2 regions of the Telluria sp. GW821-FHT07G12 genome follow, and region 1 is predicted to be linked to the other one. Evidence: predicted binding sites of a transcription regulator. Region 1 holds the regulator's gene; the other holds the start of a gene.
What was found. Region 1 encodes FNR, which switches genes on or off when oxygen is low (the NO sensors DNR and NnrR bind a similar motif). Its sites were predicted from a motif close to TTGATNNNNATCAA; they were not measured.
Positions count from the first base shown of each region.

Region 1 (7,116 bases):
AGCACCCACCGTACCCGGGCTGCCGGTGGCGGGCGAACCCGCGGCGCCGCTCTGGCCGCTGCCGGTGGTACCCATCGCGTTGCCTTCCGTCGTGCTGCTGGAGGCGGAGCCGCTTGCCGTCGAACCCGTTGCCGAGCTGCCGCTCATGTCGCTGTCGCGGCTGCCTGTCGCGCTGCATGCTGCCAGGGACAAGCTAATCATGCTGCTGATGAGAAGGACTTGCATTGTTTTCATGATCATCTCCTTATATAGCTTGGTAAGATCACCACAACAGCAAATAGTTCAGGATCAGGGATGCATGCAATTCTTACCATCTCGGACCAGTTCCTGCCCCATGCCGAGTTGAGGAATGCGACCGAAAAGCTGTACCTGGAAGGCTGACTCGGGGCCATCCCCCTGTCGGTTCGCGCGCCGCTCCGGTATCATTCGGGGATGAACCAGATTTCCTTCCAACCCTTTGTCATCGGTGTCGCCGGCGGTAGCGGCAGCGGCAAATCGACGGTGACCCAGCAGGTGCTGGCGTCCTTCGGCGCCGAAATGGTCTCGGTCGTGATGCAGGACGACTACTACAACGACCAGTCCGACCTCACCCCCGAAGTCCGCCGCAAGCAGAATTACGACCATCCGGACGCCTTCGACTGGGCGCTGATGGTGCAGCATGTCCAGGCCCTGCGTAATGGCGAAACGATCCAGATGCCGGAATACGACTTCACGATCGACAACCGCTCCAGCAAGACCATTCCGGTCAAGCCGGCGCCGGTGATCGTGATCGAAGGCCTGTTCGCCTTGTACGACGCGGACTTGCGCAAGATGATGTCGCTGAAGATTTTCGTCGACACGGCGCCGGACGTGCGTTTCATCCGCCGCATGCAAAGGGATATCTCCGAGCGCGGCCGCACGACGGACAGCATCGTCAACCAGTACCTGGAAACAGTGCGTCCGATGCACAAGCAATTCATCGAACCGACCAAGCGCCACGCCGACGTCATCCTGCCGCACGGCGCGAACGGCCCGGCCGTCGACGTCATCACCACCAAGGTGGCGAGCGTCATTGGAAAGCTGAAACAGCCCTGATCAGGCCATCGGACTGCACTGCTCGGTCCCGGCCGCCAGCGCCTTCAGGCGCGCCGGATCGAGCAGGGTCACCTCGCGCTTGTCGATGGCCAGCAAGCCCATCTTTTTGAAACGCGACAGCAAGCGGCTGATGCTCTCGATCGTCAATCCCAGGTAGTTGCCGATGTCTTCGCGCGACATGCGCAGGGCGAACTGGGTCGGCGAATAGCCGCGCGCGGCGTAGCGGGCCGACTTGTTGACCAGGAAAACGGCGAAACGCTGCTCCGCCCGCATATTGCCGAGCAGCAGCATCGCGTTCTGCTCGCGCGTGATCTCGCTGCTCATCATGCGGTGGAAGTGGCGCAGCAGGGTGGGCACCTGGCCGAACAGGTCTTCCAGATTGGCGAAGGGGATCTCGCAGACTTCGCTGTCCTCGAGCGCGACGGCATCGCAATGGTGGCGTTCGCTGCTGATCGCATCCATGCCGAGCAATTCGCCGGCCATCTGGAAGCCGGTGATCTGGGTCTCGCCGGCCGCGTTGATCTGGTAAGTCTTGAAATGCCCGAAGCGCACCGCGTACAGGTTGCGGAATGGGTCGTCCTTGCGGTACAGGTGCTCGTCGCGCGCCACCCGGCGGCGGCGGCCGATGATCTTGTCGAGGCGCTCGATGTCCGCATCTTCCAGGCCCATCGGCAGGCAGAGCTGGTGCATGCTGCAGGCCACGCAGCTGGCCTTCAGGGTCTGCACGTTCAGCGGCTTGTCGTCATTGGGGAAGCTGATGGCCTGGATCATCGGGTAGGCGGGCGAAGGGTGTGAATGTCCGTGATTATACGGGTGCTGTTCAAGGAGCGGGCCGCCATCAGGCTGAGCTTTAATGTCCTGTTCACACTCTGTCGCATTTTGATCCCGGACCAGCCTTGCCACCCTGGCAATCGTGCGCACCCCCGCGCGTGCTAGATTCGGCACACAACAATAAGGGGAGCTCACATGTTCGGCTTGGCGGCATTGGACCTGGCGCGCCTGCAGTTCGCGTTCACGATGTCGTTCCACATCCTGTTTCCGGCCATCACTATCGGCCTGGCAAGCTACCTGGCCGTGCTCGAGCTGTGCTGGCTGAAGACCAAGCGCCAGGTCTTTGTCGACCTGTATCACTTCTGGCTGAAGATCTTTGCCGTGACCTTCGGCATGGGCGTGGTCTCCGGCATCGTGATGGCTTACCAGTTTGGCACCAACTGGAGCTATTTCTCCGAATACGCCGGCGCCATCACCGGGCCGCTGCTGGCCTATGAGGTGCTGACCGCCTTCTTCCTCGAAGCCGGCTTCCTGGGTGTGATGCTGTTCGGCTGGACCAAGGTCGGGCCCGGCCTGCATTTCCTCGCCACCTGCATGGTCGCGCTCGGCACGCTGATCTCCGCCACCTGGATTCTCGGCTCCAACAGCTGGATGCAGACGCCGCAGGGCTATGCCATCGTCGAGGGTCGCATGGTGCCGGTCGACTGGCTCAAGATCATCTTCAATCCTTCCTTCCCGTACCGGCTGGTGCACATGTCGATCGCCGCGTTCCTGTCGACGGCGCTGTTCGTGGGCGGATCGGCCGCCTGGCATTTGCTGAAGGGACGTGGCAATGAAGCGGTGCGCACCATGCTGTCGATGGCGATGTGGATGGTGCTGATCGTCGCGCCCATCCAGGCCGTGGTCGGGGACATGCACGGCCTGAACACACTGCAGCACCAGCCTGCCAAGATCGCGGCGCTCGAGGGACACTGGGAAAACGAAGGGAACAAGCCGCTGCCGCTGCTGCTGTTCGGCATCCCGTCGATGAAGGACGAGGAGACCAGGCTGGCCGTCGGCATCCCCCGCGTCGGCAGCTGGATCCTGACCCACACCTGGGGCGGCCAGATCAAGGGTCTGAAGGAATTCCCGAAGAACGAGCGGCCCAACTCGCTGATTCTTTTCTGGAGCTTCCGCACGATGGTCGGCCTGGGCCTGCTGATGATCGCGCTGGGCGCCTGGAGCCTGTGGCTGCGGCTAAAAAAGCGGCTGTACGACAGCCGCGGCTTCCTGACAATGGCGATGTGGATGGGCCCGGCGGGCCTGCTGGCAGTGCTGGCCGGCTGGATCACCACCGAGGTCGGGCGCCAGCCCTGGATCGTCTATGGCGTGCTGCGCACGGCGGATGGCGCCTCGAAAATCTCCGCCGGGCCGCTTGCCTTGAGCCTGGCCCTGTTCGTGGCCGCCTACCTGTTCGTGTTCGGGGTCGGCATCGCCTACGTGCTGCGCCTGGTGCGCAAGGGGCCGCAAGCCTTCGACACCACCCGCGCGGCGCGGGGCGGGCCGGGCCAGGGACGCACGCCGGCGCGGCCCTTGTCGGTGCCGGAAGCCGAGGCCTCGGCCAACGAAGACAACATCACCTGAACGAGCATGGACATCGACATCACCGCGGTCTGGGCAGCCATCATCTTCTTCTCCGTCTTCATGTACGTGGTGCTGGACGGCTTCGACCTCGGCATCGGCATGCTCTATCCCTTCGTCCCGGCCAGGCGCGACCGCGACACGATGATGAACTCGGTGGCGCCGATCTGGGACGGCAACGAGACCTGGCTGGTGCTGGGCGGGGAAGGGCTGCTGGCGGCCTTTCCGGTGGCCTATGCGGTGATCCTGCCCGGCCTCTACCTGCCGCTGATCTTCATGCTGATCGGCCTGATCTTCCGCGGCGTGGCCTTCGAATTCCGCTTCAAGGCCAACGACCGCGAACGGCCGATCTGGGACCTGGCTTTCATCTGCGGTTCGATGGCGGCGGCCTTTTTCCAGGGCGTGGCGCTGGGCGCCTTCCTTTCCGGGATTCCGGTGTCGGGACGCAGCTACGCGGGCGGGCCGCTGGACTGGTTCGCGCCTTTCCCGCTGGCGTCCGGCGGCGGCGTCATGATCGCCTATGCACTGCTGGGCGCGACCTGGCTGGTGATGAAGACCGGCGGCGAACTGCATGAACGCATGCTGAAGCTGGCGCGGCCCCTCACCTGGCTGCTGCTGGCGTCCATCGCCGTGGTCAGCGTGTGGACGCCTCTAGCCCAGCACCAGGTGGCCGAGCGCTGGTTCAGCTTCCCGAACCTGCTGATCCTGTCGCCGGTGCCCTTGCTGGTGGCGGCAGCCGCCTTCTGGCTGCTGTGGTCGCTGCAGCGCAGTCCGTCCTGGCAACCCTTCGCCGCCGCGCTGGCGCTGGTGCTGCTGGGCTTTACGGGCATGGCGATCAGCATCTGGCCGCACATCGTCCCACCCTTCATCACGATCTGGGAGGCGGCCGCGCCGCCGGCCACCCAGAGCTTCGCGCTGGTCGGCACGCTGATCGTGCTGCCGCTGATCCTGGCCTATACGGGTTGGGCTTATTACGTGTTCCGCGGCAAGGTCGTCGATACCGAGGGTTATCACTGATGAAGTCGCTTTGGATGCGCAGGCTGGGCTGGATGCTGGGTCTCTGGATGCTGGGCGTGGCGGCGCTGGGCGCCATCGCCTGGCTGTTGCGGGTGCTGATGCATGCGGCCGGCATGAGGTGAGGGGGCCGAAAAAGTTCAAGCGTGCGCGCCCTTCAGCTTCCCTGGTACTACACTTTCGGTGCAGATTTGCTAACGGGAGAACCGCTCAGTGCCACCGGAGAACGCGTCTTTACAAACGATTGCCTTACCCTTGTCTGATGAAGACCAGGCGCGGGCCGATTTTTACGCACTGATTGCCCGCCTGATGCTGGCGCCGCCGAACGCCGGCCTCTTGAAAGCCTTGGCCGACGCCGAGCCTGTCCACGCCGAGGGCCTCGCCGAAGCGGGTCTCGCCCTCGAAGACGCCTGGCTGAAACTGAGCCAGGCCGCCAGCGTGATGGACGCGGAGGCCGTCGCCGAGGAATTTTCGGCCCTATTCGTCAGCACCGGCAACCCGCTCCTGAATCCGAATGGCTCCTTCTATATCGCGGGCCACCTGAACGACACGCCGCTGGCCGAACTGCGCCATGACCTCTCGCGCCTGCGCATTGCGCGCGCGCGCGGCGTCGGCGAGTTCGAGGACCACCTTGGCGCCCTGTGCGAAACCATGCGCGTGCTGATTGCCGGCGCGCCGGGCATCGCGCGCCAGCCGCTCGAAGAGCAGCAGCAGCTGTTCACGGCCCATATCCAGCCCTGGTACGCGGCCTGCCTGGCCGACATCGCAGCCGCGGAACCGGCCAATTTCTACCGGGTGGTCGCCGCCTTCGCCGGCGCCTTCCTCGGGGTCGAAGCCCTTGCGTTTGCAATGTGGCAGCCGGCCGATTCCTACCAGCCCGCATGAGGACCATCATGGCCAACGACCCGAAACGTCCCGATCACGCTCCCGATCAGGCTCCCGATCCCGCCCGCCGCAGCCTGCTGAAGGCCGCGCCCCTGGGCGCCCTGGCCGTGGTGGCCGCCCGCGCCGGCGCCGCCGAGACAGCGCCGCCCGCAGCCGCGCCCGCGGAAGACGCCAAGCCCAAGGGCTACCGCGAGACCGAACACATCCGCCGTTACTACGCGACGGCCGCGTACTGGTAAAGAGGAGCAGCAGCCATGAGCCTGGTGAAGACTTCGCGCGACAACGGCCTGAAGCGCCGCAAATTCCTGGTCGGCGCCGGCGTCACGGCCGGCGCGGCGGCGGTCGCGCGCCACCTGCCGCTGAACGTCATCGAGCCGGCCAGCGCCGCCGATCCGGCGCCGGCGGCGGCCGCCAAGACCGAGATCAAGCACACCGTCTGCAGCCACTGCTCGGTCGGCTGCTCGGTGGAGGCGGTGGTCAGCAACGGCGTCTGGGTGCGCCAGGAAGCGGCCTTCGATTCGCCGATCAACATGGGCGCCCACTGCGCCAAGGGCGCTTCGGTGCGCGAGCACGGCTTCGGCGAGCACCGCCTGCGTTATCCGATGAAGCTGGTCAACGGCAAGTACGAGCGCATCTCCTGGGACCAGGCCATCAACGAGATCGGCGACAAGCTGGCCGAGCTGCGCCAGAAGTCCGGTCCGGATGCGCTGATGGTCATCGGCAGTTCCAAGCACAACAACGAGCAAGCCTACCTGCTGCGCAAATTCGTCTCGATGTGGGGCAGTAACAACTGCGACCACCAGGCGCGCATCTGCCACTCGACCACGGTGGCGGGCGTGGCCCAGACCTTCGGCTACGGCGCGATGACGAACTCCTTCAACGACCTGCACTACAGCAAGGCCGTGATGTTCATCGGTTCCAATCCGGCCGAGGCCCACCCGATCTCGATGCTGCACTTCCTGCACGCCAAGGAGCTGGGCGCCAAGATGATCGTGATCGATCCGCGCTTCACGCGCACGGCGCGCTTCGCCCATCACTACGTGCGCGTTCGTCCGGGCACCGACATCCCGCTGGTGTGGGGCATTCTGTGGCATATCTTCGAGAACGGCTGGGAAGACAAGGAATACATTGCCGCCCGCACCTACGGCATGGACGACGTGCGCAAGGAAGTGGCGAAATGGACGCCGGATAAAGTCACCGACGTGACCGGCGTGCCGGAAGCCAGCGTCCGGATGGCGGCCGAGATGCTGGCCAAGAACCGTCCTTCGTCGGTGGTCTGGTGCATGGGCATTACCCAGCACCACGTCGGTACCGCCAACGTGCGCGCACTGTCGATCCTGCAGCTGGCGCTGGGCAATATCGGCAAGCCCGGTGGCGGCGCCAACATCTACCGCGGCCACGACAACGTGCAGGGCGCGACCGACGTCGGCCCGAACGGCGACTCGCTTCCGGGTTACTACGGCATCGCCGAAGGCGCGTGGAAGCACTTCTGCGCAGTCTGGGGCGTCGATTACGAGTGGATCAAGTCGCGCTTCGGCTCCAAGGAGCTGATGGAAAAGCCGGGCATCACGGTCTCGCGCTGGTATGACGCCGTGCTCGAGGACAACCAGTATGTCGACCAGCCGAGCAACCTGCGCGCGGTGTTCTACTGGGGACACGCGCCGAACAGCCAGACCCGGCTGCCGGACATGAAAAAGGCGATGCAGAAGCTCGACATGCTGGTCGTGATCGACCCGTATCCGAGCATGACGG
Region 1 covers NZ_JBWKQA010000002.1:194,915-202,030, forward strand. Annotated here, with positions in the region: gene AC07PE_RS09150 (hypothetical protein) at 1-234, opposite strand, end outside; gene udk (uridine kinase) at 433-1,074, shown strand; gene fnr (fumarate/nitrate reduction transcriptional regulator Fnr) at 1,075-1,845, opposite strand; gene AC07PE_RS09165 (cytochrome ubiquinol oxidase subunit I) at 2,041-3,468, shown strand; gene cydB (cytochrome d ubiquinol oxidase subunit II) at 3,475-4,482, shown strand; gene AC07PE_RS09175 (DUF2474 domain-containing protein) at 4,482-4,604, shown strand; gene AC07PE_RS09180 (TorD/DmsD family molecular chaperone) at 4,735-5,364, shown strand; gene AC07PE_RS09185 (formate dehydrogenase) at 5,361-5,603, shown strand; gene AC07PE_RS09190 (formate dehydrogenase subunit alpha) at 5,619-7,116, shown strand, end outside.

Region 2 (7,116 bases), on a different contig from region 1:
CTTTATGCGAGTGTGGTCTTTGATTATGCCATATTTGTGCACTGCGTCACCCCGGGCGGCTTGCACGATTATTTCAATGGATTGCTGCGCATTCAAATTTTATTTGCATGGTTAATCAAAAATGCAAATAAAAAAAGCCTGCACCGTTTCCGTGCAGGCTTTTCTTGGCTTTGTTGCTTTGTGGTTTTTATGCCGCCAGACGCACGCTGGAACGGCAGCCATCCATCAGGAAGGACAGGCCCACGACCAGCACCAGCGAACCTTCGGCGGAGCGCGCGGTACCGGTGATGCCTTCGACGTGCAGCGCCGTCATCGGCTTGATCACCAGGTCGGCCGTGCCGTCCACCGCTTCCACCGCGATGATGTAGGGCTGCGGCGCATTGATGACGATGCCGACGCGCTCCGAGCATTCCTCGTAGCCCAGCGACAGCGCCAGCGAACGTACCGGCAGCGGGCGGCCCTGGTCCTTCAGCACCGGGGCGCCGCCGACCTGCATGAAGGTCTCTGGCAGCTCGACCACGCGCTCGACCACCGCCATCGGCAGGGCCAGTTGCGCGCCCGAGGTGGACACCAGCATGGTCGGCACGATCGACAGTTCGATCGGCAGGCGGATCGAGAACTTGGTGCCCGTGCCCAGGTTCGAGTCGATGCGGATCGCGCCGCGGTTCTTCTCGACGGCGGTCTTGACCACGTCCATGCCGACGCCGCGGCCGGACACCGACGACGCCACTTCCTTGGTCGAGAAGCCCGGCAGGAACACCAGCTGGTAGGCTTCGTCGTCGGACGTTGCCTGGTGCTCGGTGATGAGCCCCTTCTCCATCGCTTTCTTGCGCAGCTTGGACGGGTCCATGCCGCGGCCGTCGTCCTGCAGCACGATCATGACGCTGTTGGCTTCCTGCCAGGCTTTCAGCAGGATGTAGGCCTTGGCCGGCTTGCCGTTGGCAAGGCGGTCTTCCGGACCTTCGACGCCGTGGTCGAGCGCATTGCGCAGCATGTGCACCAGCGGATCGTACAGGCTGTCCACCACCACACGGTCGACTTCGGTCTCCGCGCCTTCGATGGTCAGCTCGACTTCCTTGCCCAGGTCCTTGGCCAGTTCGCGCACCAGGCGCGGGAATTTCTGGAACAGGCGGCCCACCGGCTGCATGCGGGTCGCCAGCGTGGCGCGCTGCAGCTCGGCCGAGTAGCGCGACGCGCGCTCCAGGGTCTCGGTCAGGGTCGCCATCAGGGTGGCGGCCTGGCCTTCGAACTTGAATTGCGACAGGCGCTCCAGCAGCACGGCGGCCTGGTTCGCGGCCTGCACCGATTCGCCCGCCACTTCCAGCAGCGCGTCCAGCTTGACCGCGTCGATACGGATGCTCTCGTCGGCCTTGGCGGCGGCGGCCGGCGCCGGCTTCTCGTTGCCACGGCGCTCGACACCGTCCCAGCCCGGCTTGGCCGGCGCGGCTTCAGGCGCAGCAGCGGCAGCAGCCACCGGCGCATCCACCGCGGCGGCCGGGGCAGCTTCCTGTGCGGCCGCGGCCGGCGTGTAGGTGCCCGGCGGGACTACCGCCATGTACATCGCTTCCCAGTCCAGGCCATCGGCGCCGGCGGCGGCCGGTGCCGCAACCGGGGCGGCGGCGACCGGTGCAGCGACAGCTGCGGCGGGCGCGGGGGCCGGCGCAGCAGCAGGCGCAGCCTTCGGCGCGGCATCCTTGCCGTCGATCGCATCCTTCAGCAAGCGCTCGAGGTCGGCCGGCATCGGCGCCAGCTGTTCCGGCGCGGTGCCGTTGTTCAGGTCGTTGAGCTGGTCGGCGACGAAGCCGGATGCCTGCAGCGACGCCTCGATCGCCGAGGGCGTGACCGGGGCCGCGCCGGTGCGCAGCGCGTCGAACAGGTTTTCCGTCAGGTGGCAGGCGGTCACCAGCGCGGGCAGTCCCATGAAGCCCGCGCCACCCTTGATGGTGTGGAACGAGCGGAACACCGCGTTCAGCGTTTCCTTGTTATCCGGATCGCGTTCGAGGCGGAGCAAATGCTCCTCGACGTTGGTCGCCAGATCCAACGCCTCGATGACGAAATCCTTGAGCATTTCATCCATTAGAATCCCAGATCGGCAAGAAGGTCATCGACACTATCCTGGTCCAGCGCCGCAGCCGGCACCGAGGGGCCCGACATCAGCTCGGCCGGCTTTTCCTGCTCCTGCACGGCCTGCTTCTGCGCCAGCTTTTCCTTGACGTCGGCCGGGGCGCTGTCGCGCAGCAGCTGGGCCAGCTCGTTCTCGACGGTCTGGGTGATCTTGACGACCTTCTTGATCAGCTGGCCGGTGATGTCCTGGAAGTCCTGCGCCATCATGATTTCGAGCAGGCGCGCCTTCTCGGCTTCGGTCGCTTCCGACACGGCCTGGGCGAAGCTGCGCGAGTCGCCGGCCAGCGCCTTGAACTGCTCGATCGACAGCTTGCCGGCGAACAGGTCGGCCCAGCGGCCTTCCATGTCCTTGGCCTGTTTCGACAGCTTGTCCTGGGCCGGCATGCCGTCGTCCAGGGTGTTCAGCACCTTGTTGGCGGCCTGCTCGGTCAGGCTGGCGACGTATTCCAGGCGGTCCTGGGCGTCCACGATCTGCGAGGACGCCTCGGTGAGCGCCTTGTCGTAGCCCAGTTCGCGCAGCGAGTCGTGCATGATGCGCACGATGCTGCCCAGGCGGGCGTACATCACCTGTCCATCCGGATCTTCTGTGGCTTCGGTGGCTGCGGCGGCCGGGGCCGGCGCAGGTGCGGCTGCAGCCGGTGCGGCGGCGGGCGCGGCGCTTGACGCCACCTGGTCGAACAGGGCCTCGAGGTCGTCAGTGTCGTCACTGTCGCCACCGGTGGCGGGTTCGGGCGCCGGAGCCGGAGCGGGCGCGGTGGCTCGCTGCGCTGCCACTTCCTCGAATAATGCGTCGAAATCGTCAGCGGCGTCGGTCATAGTCCCTGCTTCTCCATAATGTGTAAATGTCGCGATGATCTGTACTGTGCTGTGCTTGCGGCCGTCAATACGTTGACGGTAAGGGTATTGCAGGGAGTGTAGCAGCGTGGTTGCCGTAGGTAAATCTCGGAAAACGGACCGTTGTTCATTGGCGCAGTAAACTTAGTCAATCGACCATCATTTCCAACTGTTTCTGAATATTTTCACAAAGCAAGTGTTGTATTTTTTTATCGCGGCATTTATGTCAGTCAATGTTTTCGGGCCAGAAAGCAAACACATCACTGAGCAAGATCAAGCATTTACCATCTGCCGAGGATGAACAGGAGGACTACAATAAGCAGGTAACGTGACGTGAGGGAGGGCTCACCATGTACCAGAAAATTCTGATCACCACCGACGGTTCCGCGGTGTCCCAGCACACCGCCTGCGCCGGCGTCCAGTTCGCGCAACAGATGGGGGCCGAAGTGCTCGCACTCTTCGTCGCCCCCGAGTACCAGTACCCGGTGTATGTCGAAATCATCCCGCCTTCCTACCCCAGCGAAGAGGAATACCTGGCGCAGATGCGCCGCATGGGTGAGGAGTACATGGGCAAGATCATGCGTTCGGCGGACCAGGCCGGGCTGAAGCATTCCTGCATGACGGCATTCTCGGACTCGGCGGCGCTGAAGATCGCCGACGTGGCAGAACAACAACACTGCGACCTGATCTTCATGGGTTCGCACGGCCGCAGCGGATGGGGCCAGTTGCTGCTCGGTAGCGTCACGAACAAAGTGCTGTCGCAGACCAGCAAGCCCGTGCTGGTGCACCGCCTGATCCGTGAACCCGGCACTTGAGCCCATCTGTTCCAGTCCCGCCGGTGCTTTCTGCCGGCGGAATTGCATGGCAAATAAATACAATTATCTGTTAGCAATGTGCTAGCGTGTAGTCTCTGCTCCGCATTGCATTCTGGGGAACTCCTATGATTCGCATAGTCATCGCTGACGACCACACCATCATGCGCGAAGGCCTCAAGCGCATCCTCGACGGCGCGCTCGACATCGAGATCGTCGGCGAGGCCATCAACGGTTTCGAAGTGCTGTCGCTGGTGCGCCAGGGCGGCTTCGACCTGCTGCTGCTCGACCTGTCGATGCCCGGCCGCAGCGGCGTCGACCTGATCCGCCAGGTCCGCAGCGAAGCGCCCAAGCTGGCGATCCTGATCCTCACCATGCACGAGGAAGAACAGTACGCGGTGCGCGCGATCCGCGCCGGCGCCCAGGGCTACCTGACCAAGGAGAGCGCCGGCACCCAGCTGGTCGGAGCGATCCGCAAGGTGGCCTCGGGCCGTCCTTATATCAGTACCGAAGTGGCCGAGCAGCTGGCGCTGAACATCATGGCGCCGAACGAACAGCTGCTGCACAAGCAGCTCTCGGACCGCGAGTTCGAAGTCTTCTCCTTATTAGTGGGCGGGAAGTCGATCACCGAGATCGCCAACAACCTGCACCTGTCCGTCAAGACAGTGAGCACTCACAAGACGCGCATCATGCAGAAAATGGGCATGACCTCGCTGTCCGAAATGGTGCAATACGCCGTGGCCCACCGCCTGCTGGCGCCGATGAAAGCATGAGCGCAGCCTAATTCGTCTTAGACATCGTGGCCTGACTGTGGTTTCCACGCCCTGTGCGTGCTACCCAGGAGACGGCCCCATCACCGCAGCTATCCTACACGGATATGCCCCGCTCTCCCTCGGAAGCGGCAGCAGTCAGTAAGAATAATCCTACAGTCTGACTCCCCTTCCTACCTACACATTCAGCCGTTGCTGATATGAATGCCGAACTCGTGTTGGCATACTGACTTCAGCGTTTCGACTTGCTTGCGGTCCATTCTCCGCATTGAGCCGCCTGAGAGCGTCTAAGAAAACCTTCAGGGCAAGGCGCATCGTCGAAGACAGTACGTCAGTACGGCGAGACGATGCAACGCCGCCATGGAGGTTTTGTTAGGCGCTCTAAAACCTTGTTTTCCTAAACCTGGAGATGAGTATGCAGTCCCAGCCAATGTCAGAACAGCGTAACGCCTCCCCTTCGACCCTGCACTCGTCACAGATGGAGGCCGGGCGTCAGCGCCAGGGTCGCCTGTGGTCCAACCTGAAAGAGGTCTGCGACCTGCTCCATATCCCGGCCGCCGTATCGATGAATACCGAGGAACTCCTGTTCCAGCACGTGCAGTTCAAGACGGGCCAGCGCGTGCACACGATCGGGCAGGCCTTCGACACCCTGTACATCGTCAATTCCGGCTTCCTGAAAACGGTGCTGATCGACGAATTCGGCAACGAACAGGTGCTGAGCTTCCCGATGAAGGGCGACATGCTCGGCGTCGACGGCATCCACACGCGCCACTACGCTTCGGAAGCCGTCGCGCTGTCCGACTGCGACCTGATCCTCGTACCGTTCAAAAAGCTCACTGCCCTGGGGAGGGTGCATGCCGAGCTGGAGAACCTGATGTACGGTGTGATGAGCCGCGAACTGGTGCGCGAACAGGCCATGATCGGCATGCTCGGCGCCCTGTCGGCGGAAGCCCGCGTGGCCCGCTTCCTGATCTCGCTGGCCGAGCGCTTTGCCGCGATGGGCTACTCGAGCAAGCTGTTCAACCTGCGCATGACCCGTCACGAGATCGGCAGCTACCTCGGCCTGACCCTCGAAACCGTCAGCCGCACGCTGTCGGCCTTCAACGAGATCGGCCTGATCACCGTCGACCAGCGCACCATCGGCATCAAGGATCCGGAAGCGCTCAAGACCCTGCGCCGCCTGCCGCCCTCGCGCTCGCGCGCCAAGCAGAACGCCAAGCACAAGGCCGACGCCGAATCCTCGGGCGACGGCGCGGTGCTGGCCACGGTCTGAGCGGGCCGTGGAGCGGCCGTAAAAAAGCCGGCCCCTTGCGGAGCCGGCTTGTCCTTTCTGACGTTGGAATCGGTCAGTCCCGCGTCAGCACGCCATCGGCGACGCGGACTTGCTCGCCTACGCGGAAGCCCGGGTCGTTGTCGTAACGGATAGCCTGGGTCGCGCCGTTTTCATAGCGCACCACCACTTCGTAGCGCGGCGCGCGGGCGTTGCGCTCGATCGCGCGTCCTGCCAGCGCACCGCCGACGGCGCCGGCCACGGTCGCGGCCGTGCGGCCGCTGCCGCTGCCCACCTGGTTGCCCAGCAGGCCGCCAACCGCGGCGCCGCCCAGCGTACCGGCTGCGCCGGCGTCGGCTTCGATCACGTTCACCGACTGCACCGTGGCGCAACTCGTGCAGGAGCGGGCCACGCGCTGGCTGTCGTCGGCGCGGCGATCGTCACGGCGTGCGTCGCGGCGGTCGTCGATGCGGTCGCCAGGCATGCGTCCGCCCGCCAGCAGCGGCTGGCCCAGGGTCGCGGTCGAATAGCGGCCGTTGGCCTTGATGGTCGCGGTCACCGATGCGTCCGGTGCGATATTGTCGCCGCGGCGGATCGTGTACACGCCGTCATACTGGCCCGGCCGCACTTCCGGCAGCGTGAAGATGCCGGACGTGCCGGCGATCTGGACTTCCACACGCGCGCCCGGCGTGCCGGCCACGGTGAAGCGCAGCTCGTGTCCCGGACCGAGGTCGTCGCTGCCGCGCACGTCGAAGGTCTGGACGCGCGGGGTGCCGGCCACCATGCGGTCGTCGATGCGTTCCGGCACGCGCACGATGGTGGCGGCCAGGGCCTGGGTCTTGACCATGCCGTTCACGCGCAGGTTGGCGGTGACCGAGCTGTCCGGACGGATGCGGTCGTGGGTCCCGATGGTGTAGGTGCCCACGTAGGTGCCCGGGCGGGTTTCGTTCAGGTGCAGGTTGCGGGTGGCGCCGTCGATGCGCACCGAGGCGTTGCCGCCCGGCGTGCCGAAGACTTCGAAGTTCAGCTCGGCGCCCGGCTCGATGCGGCGCAATTCGTTGACGTTGAAACCTTCGATGCGCGGCTCCAGCTGGCGGGCACGCGGATGTTCCTGTGCCTGCACCGGTGCCGGCACGGTGGCCGTGAAGAGCGGCAGCGCGGCAACCACTGCCGCGGCGAGTGTCTGTCGGGTTGTTGCCATGATGTCCTCCTGCGTACGCGAATTATCAATATGGCCAGCTTACGCCGCACACGGCCGTATCTCGGTGCGCTAACGTACGCTGTGCACCGCCTCGCCCGAGCTCAC
Region 2 covers NZ_JBWKQA010000001.1:472,031-479,146, forward strand. Annotated here, with positions in the region: gene AC07PE_RS02295 (chemotaxis protein CheA) at 188-2,077, opposite strand; gene AC07PE_RS02300 (protein phosphatase CheZ) at 2,077-2,940, opposite strand; gene AC07PE_RS02305 (universal stress protein) at 3,309-3,773, shown strand; gene AC07PE_RS02310 (response regulator) at 3,899-4,543, shown strand; gene AC07PE_RS02315 (Crp/Fnr family transcriptional regulator) at 5,019-5,813, shown strand; gene AC07PE_RS02320 (glycine zipper 2TM domain-containing protein) at 5,887-7,011, opposite strand; gene pdeM (ligase-associated DNA damage response endonuclease PdeM) at 7,081-7,116, opposite strand, start outside.
Region 2: AC07PE_RS02305 (universal stress protein) is a predicted target of FNR. The motif match lies at 3,179-3,192, and genes of this name have one in related genera.